DNA from 2 places in the Actinomadura formosensis genome. Region 2 is predicted to be linked to the other one. Evidence: riboswitches for the same ligand, from Rfam matches in the RefSeq annotation. Region 2 holds a riboswitch; the other holds the start of a gene.
The links. A riboswitch is a leader RNA that binds a small molecule or an ion and turns the genes downstream of it on or off. The one in region 2 is predicted to bind glycine.
Positions count from the first base shown of each region.

Region 1: linked by a shared signal. The riboswitch ahead of gcvP (aminomethyl-transferring glycine dehydrogenase) and the one ahead of gcvT (glycine cleavage system aminomethyltransferase GcvT) in region 2 are both predicted to bind glycine.

Region 1 is NZ_CP192011.1:3,548,994-3,552,393, forward strand. Features, by position in the region: gene ACQP1N_RS16705 (lysylphosphatidylglycerol synthase transmembrane domain-containing protein) at 1-1,011, opposite strand, end outside; glycine riboswitch at 1,284-1,378, shown strand; glycine riboswitch at 1,379-1,490, shown strand; gene gcvP (aminomethyl-transferring glycine dehydrogenase) at 1,551-3,400, shown strand, end outside.
Region 2 is NZ_CP192011.1:5,713,386-5,716,785, reverse strand. Features, by position in the region: gene gcvH (glycine cleavage system protein GcvH) at 1-385, opposite strand, end outside; gene gcvT (glycine cleavage system aminomethyltransferase GcvT) at 401-1,504, opposite strand; glycine riboswitch at 1,672-1,767, opposite strand; gene ACQP1N_RS26825 (M50 family metallopeptidase) at 1,943-3,241, shown strand; gene ACQP1N_RS26820 (PLP-dependent cysteine synthase family protein) at 3,231-3,400, opposite strand, start outside.

The DNA of each region.
Region 1 (3,400 bases), 2.2 Mb from region 2:
GTACCCCATCAGCGATTCCTGCTCCAGGGAGCGGCGCAGCGACCGCAGCGTCCGCCCGGTCGTCGCGGCGCGCAGCCGCAGCAGCCGCCAGATCCGGTACAGCAGCCCCGCGGTCTGCTGGTCGCGGTCCAGGACGCGGACCTCCAGGTCCCAGTCGCCGTGGACGCCCCGGCCGGCGGGAATCCGGGCACCGTACCCGTTGCCGGGGCAGTGGGCGAGGACGACGCCGTAGCGGCGGCCGTCCTCGGTGTCGTCGGCGGGCTCGTCCAGCCGGGCGCCCCGTTGCGGCCGCAGCCCGAGCCGTTCCAGCGCCGCGACGACCGCCGTCCCCGGCGGCCGCGGGTTCGGGGTGCCGACGGCGTACAGGGTGCCGTGGCCGATGGCGCGTCCCAGCAGGTAGGTGGCCGCCAGCGCGGCGACGGACGCGTAGGACGCGGTCAGCCCCGTCAGCGCCGCCAGCCCGATCATGGTCCAGGTCGCGGCCTGCCAGCGGGCGCGTCCCGCCATGCCGACCGCGGTGACGAACGCGATCACCGGGGCGATGTCGGTGTGCACGGGCGCGGTCGCGGTGCCGCCCCAGATCAGCGAGTCCAGCACCCCGCCGGGCGCCGCCCGCACCACCAGGTCGTCCAGCCCGATCGTGATGCCGGACGCGATCCCGGCGGCCAGCAGCGCGATCGCGACGCGGGTTCCGTCCTTGTTGAACAGCCGCTCGATCGCGAACGCGATCGGCACGGCCAGCACCCCGAAGCTGGACACCAGCGTCGCCAGCGTCAGCAGCAGGCGGGGCGCGTGCGCGGTGCCCTCCGCGATGTCGGTCTGCAGGCCGTGCGTGGTCTGCTGCGCGATCGACACCAGCAGCATCACCACCGCCAGCCCCGCCACCGACGCCGCGAACCTGATCGCGTCGGAAGGCCGGCGGATCCGGTCCGGCTGGGCGGGCTCGTCGACGGGCACACCGGCGGGCACGCCCTGCCGCGGGCGCACCGTGCCGTCGTGGGTTCGCGTCACGCCGTACCGCCGCCCTGACCATCCGTCATCGTGATCAGCGTCCCAGAACCGGCGGGGCGCCGTCGAGTGCCGGGCCGGCATCCGGCCGGTCGCGCGTGCACCTCGCAGCCCCATCTCCGCCCCGTGGCCCGAGGTCCGCCTTGTCCCAGGTGAGTGAGCACATCCTACCGGCCGGTACCGCCCCCGCGCCGTGGCGGCGGCCCCCTGGTCGATGGGGGTCGGAACGACCGCCCGGACCCGTCTTTGGGTAGGGTTTATCCAGGACATGCCGTCGACCCTGTGCGGGAGAGATCCCACGCTGCCACCGTGGGACGCCGAAGGGGCAACCTCCCCGGAACCTCTCAGGCAAAAGGACCGCTCGGGCGAGGCACCTCTGGAAAGCAGGCGCCGATCCCCGCACCCGGGGAGGGGCGGCTCACCGAAGGGGAAATCCCGCCGCGCGGGGGAAGCTCTCAGGTGCCGATGACAGAGGGGGAGACCCGGCCGCCGGCCCGCGCCGGCGGTGGCCCTGAGCGACCGCAGCAGCCAGGAGGCTCTCCATGACCGCCCAGTTCTTCGCCCCCGTGGCTTCGCCGCAGCATCCGCGCACCGTGTTCGCCGACCGGCACATCGGCCCCTCCCCGGACGAGCACGCCCGGATGCTGGCCGCCATCGGCTACTCCGGTGCCGAGGCGCTGATCGACGCCGCGGTTCCGGCCGCGATCCGGACCGCGCGCCCGCTGGACCTGCCGCCCGCGCTGAGCGAGGCCGCCGCGCTGGACCGGCTCCGCGAGCTCGCGTCCCGCAACACCGTCCTCACGTCCATGATCGGGCTCGGCTACCACGGGACGATCACTCCCGGCGTGATCATGCGGAACGTGCTGGAGAATCCCGGCTGGTACACCGCCTACACGCCCTACCAGCCGGAGATCTCGCAGGGCCGGCTCGAGGCGCTGCTGAACTTCCAGACGGTGATCGCCGACCTGACCGGGCTGCCCGTCGCGAACGCGTCCATGCTGGACGAGGGGACCGCCGCCGCCGAGGCCATGGCTCTCGCGCACCGCGTCTCCAAGCGCAGGGAGCCGGGGGCGTTCCTGGTCGACGCCGACGCGCTCCCGCAGACGATCGAGGTCATCCGGACCCGTGCCGTCCCGCTCGGCATCGAGGTCGTCACCGCCGACCTGTCCGGCGGGCTGCCGGACGGCGACTTCTTCGGCGTGCTGCTGCAGTACCCGGGCGCGTCCGGGGCCGTCCGCGACCTGGAGCCGGTGATCGCGCAGGCGCACGAGCGCGGCGCCAAGGCGGTCGTGGCCGCCGACCTGCTCGCGCTGACGCTGCTGCGCCCGCCGGGCGAGTCCGGCGCCGACATCGCCGTGGGGTCCGCGCAGCGGTTCGGCGTCCCGTACGGGTTCGGCGGCCCGCACGCCGGCTACATGGCGGTCGGCGAGGGCATCCAGCGGCAGCTTCCCGGACGGCTCGTCGGCGTGTCCGTCGACGCGGACGGTGCCACCGCCTACCGGCTTGCGCTGCAGACCCGCGAGCAGCACATCCGCCGCGAGAAGGCCACCAGCAACATCTGCACCGCCCAGGTGCTCCTCGCCGTCATGGCGAGCATGTACGCGGTCTACCACGGCCCCGAGGGGCTCGCCGCGATCGCGCAGCGGACGCACCGCCGGGCCGCCGAGATCGCCGCGGGCCTGCGCGCCGGCGGTGTCGAGGTCGTGCACGGCGCGTTCTTCGACACCGTCCTCGCCCGCGTGCCCGGCCGGGCCGCCGAGGTCGTCGCCGCGGCCCGCGAACACGGGATCAACCTGCGCCAGGACGGCCCCGACCGGGTCGGCGTCGCCTGCGACGAGACCACGCTGCCCGAGCACGTCACCGCCGTCCTGGAGGCGTTCGGCGTCGCCCCCGCCGGCGACGCCGCCGAGGCGATCCCGGGCGCGCTGCGCCGCGAGAGCCCGTACCTCACCCACCCGGTGTTCCACGCGCACCGCTCCGAGACCGCGATGCTGCGCTACCTGCGCCGCCTCCAGGACAAGGACATCGCGCTCGACCGGTCGATGATCCCGCTCGGCTCCTGCACGATGAAGCTGAACGCCACCGCCGAGATGGAGCCGATCACCTGGCCGCAGTTCGCGAACATCCACCCGTTCGCGCCGATCGACCAGGCCGCCGGGTACGTCGAGCTGATCGGCGAGCTGGAGGGCGCCCTCGCCGAGATCACCGGGTATGCGAAGGTCTCCGTCCAGCCGAACGCCGGCTCGCAGGGGGAGCTGGCCGGCCTGCTCGCCATCCGCGGCTACCACGCCTCCCGCGGCGAGGAGCACCGCGACATCTGCCTGATCCCGTCGTCCGCGCACGGCACCAACGCCGCCAGCGCCGTCATGGCGGGGATGCGCGTCGTCGTCGT
Region 2 (3,400 bases):
ACTCCTCGATCAGCTTGTCGTAGGCGACGGAGTCGAGCAGATCGCCCGGCTCCTCGGAGATCCGGACCTTGAAGATCCAGCCCTCCCCGTAGGGGTCGTCGTTGATGACCTTCGGCTCGTCCACCACGGCGCTGTTGATCGCGGTGATCTCGCCGCTGACGGGGGAGTACAGGTCGCTGACCGACTTGGTCGACTCGACCTCGCCGCAGGGCTCGCCCGCCTCGACGGTGTCGCCCTCGGACGGCTGCAGCTCGATGTAGACGATCTCCCCGAGGGCGTCGGCGGCGTGCGCCGTGATGCCGACGGTGACGATGCCGTCCTCGCCGCCGAGGCCGGACACCCACTCGTGCTCTTCGCTGTAGCGGAGCTGCTCCGGAACGCTCACGATCTCTTCTCTCTTTCAGGAACGCTTGTAGAACGGCAGGTCGACCACGTCCACCGGCTCGGGGCGGCCGCGGACGTCCACGGCCAGGTCCGTCCCCTCAACGCCGCTGTCGAGGTACGCCATGGCGATCGGCTTGCCCAGTGTGGGCGAAGGCGCGCCGCTCGTCACGACCCCGCACGGCGTGCCGCCGGACGTGACGACCTGGTACCCCTTGCGGGGCGCGCGACGCCCCCGCGCGACCAGTCCCACGAGCCTACGGCCCGGTGGGGTCTTCGCCCGCTCCGCCAGAGCGGCCTTACCCACGAAATCGACCGCCTTGTCCAGCTTCACGACCCGGCCGAGGCCCGCCTCGAACGGCGACGTCTCGGCGGTCAGCTCGTTGCCGTACAGCGGCATACCCGCTTCGAGGCGCAGCGAGTCGCGCGCCGCGAGCCCCGCCGGGACGACCCCCTCCACCCCGGCGAACGCCCGCCACAGCGCGACGGCGTCGGAGGCGGCCACGAACACTTCGAAGCCGTCCTCGCCCGTGTAGCCGGTGCGGGCGATCAGCGCGTCCAGGCCGGCGACCCGCCCGGCGAGGATCGCGTAGTACTTGAGGCCCGCCACCGGCGCGTCGGTGAACCCTTCGAGGATCTCCTGCGCACGCGGGCCCTGCAGGGCGATCAGCGCGTACGCGTCGGAACGGTCCTCGACTTCGGCGTCAAAGCCCGCGGCCCGGTCGATCAGCGCGTCCCGGACGACGGCCGCGTTCGCCGCGTTCGCGACCACCATCCACGTCTCGTCTTCCAGCCGGTAGACGATCAGGTCGTCGAGGACGCCGCCGTCCGGCGCGCAGATCATCGTGTAGCGGGCCTTGCCGACCGGCATCGGCGACAGGTTGCCGACCAGCGCGAAGTCGAGCGCGGCGCCCGCGGCCGGCCCGGAGAGGAAGATCTCCCCCATGTGCGAGAGGTCGAACAGCCCGGCGCCGGTACGGACGGCCTCGTGCTCGGCGGTCTCGCTCTTGTAGCGCAGCGGCATCAGGTAGCCGGCGAAGTCGACGAGGTTCGCGCCGAGGTCCTGGTGGACGTCGTGCAGCGGCGTCTGCTTCGCGTTTTTCGCGGTCGGATCGGCGGGCATGGGTTCGGCTCCTTCGTCACGGGCACGCGTGGTCCATCGTCCCACTCGCGCACCGGGCGTGTCGGTGCCTCCCCCTCTGTCATCGGCGCCTGAGAGCTTCACCCGCCGCCGGGCGGCGGGCTTTCACCTTCGGCGGGGGAACGGGGTCCCCGCTTTCCAGAGGTCGCCTAGTCCGTGCGGTCCGTGGGCCTGAGAGGTTCCGGGGAGGGTTTGCTCCTTCGGCGTCCCTCGCCGGCTACGAGGGACTCTCCCGCACGGGATCGTCGGCTGGACGTCAATCTAGCAGCGGCCATGCCGTGCGACCACCCACGGTCGGCCCGGGTTTGCGGAGCGGCGATGCCGATCTTGGGCAACCGAAGCGGAGCAGATCACGTACCCTGAGTTGGTTGCTGGAGATCACCCGCGGTGGGCGGGAGCACGAGCTGAGGGGCAAGCCGCATGGTCTATCTGGCAGGAATGCTGATCCTGTTCTTCGGCCTGCTGGTGTCCATCGCCCTGCACGAGCTCGGGCACTTCTCGTTCGCCAAGCTCTTCAAGGTGCGGACGACCCAGTTCATGGTCGGGTTCGGCCCGACGATGTGGTCCAAGCGCAAGGGCGAGACCGAGTACGGGGTCAAGTGGATCCCGCTCGGCGGCTACATCCGCATGATCGGGATGCTGCCGCCGCGCAGGGGCGACGCCCCGGGCCAGGTCCGGCGGGTCAGCACGGGCCCGTGGCAGGGGCTCATCGAGTCGGCGCGCGGCGCCGCGCTGGAGGAGGTCCGGCCCGGCGACGAGGACCGCGTGTTCTACGCCAAGAAGTGGTGGCAGAAGCTGCTCATCATGTTCGGCGGGCCCGCGATGAACCTGCTGCTCTCGGTGATGTTCTTCGCGATCCTGCTGATGGGGATCGGCACGAAGCAGCCGCAGCCGGTGATCCACGAGGTCCTCGCCTGCATGGTGCCCGCGAGCCAGTCGCAGGTGAAGGACTGCCCGGCGAACGCCACGCCGACGCCCGCCGCGAAGGCGGGGCTGAAGGCGGGCGACCGGATCGTCTCGTTCGACGGCAAGAAGATCGACGACTACGCGCAGTTGCAGGAGCTGATCCGCAGGGACGGCGGCAAGACCGTCCCGATGACCGTCCGGCGCGACGGGCGGGACGTGCGGCTGACCGTCCCGATCACCCGCAACCAGATGTACGACCTCAAGGACGAGAAGAAGATCGTCAACGTCGGGTTCCTCGGCATCACCCCCGCCAGCGCGATCGAGCGGCAGGGGCCCGGCGCGGTCGCGAGCACGATGGGCGATATGACCGCGCGCACCGCGGGTGCGCTGCTGCGGATGCCGCAGAAGATGGTCGGCGTCTGGAACGCGGCGTTCAGCGACGAGGAGCGCGACCCGAACGGGCCCATCGGCGTCGTGGGCGTGTCCCGCATCGGCGGCGACGTGGCCGCGTCCGAGAAGCTCAGCGGCACCGAGAAGGTCTCGTTCTTCGTGATGCTGCTCGGCTCGCTGAACCTCGCGGTCGGGCTGTTCAACCTCGTGCCGCTGCTGCCGCTGGACGGCGGCCACATCGCCGGCGCGCTGCTGGAGGCGGTCAAGAAGGCGTTCGCCAGGATCTTCCGCCGGCCCGACCCCGGTTATGTGGACGTCGCCAAGGCGCTGCCGGTGACGTACGTGATGGCCATCGTGCTGATCGTGATGGGCGGCCTGCTGATCTACGCCGACCTCGTCAACCCGGTGAAGTTCACTGGATAGCGGGCATCTCGCCGGTCTTCAGGAAGCCGTCCAGCGCGGCCAGGCAGGGCGCGATGTCGAGGCCCTGCTCCGCGAGCCAGGCGTCCGACCCGTAGGTGCCCGCGTAGCGTTCGGCGCCGTCGCAGATCAGCGTGACGACGCTGCCGCGCTCGCCGCGCG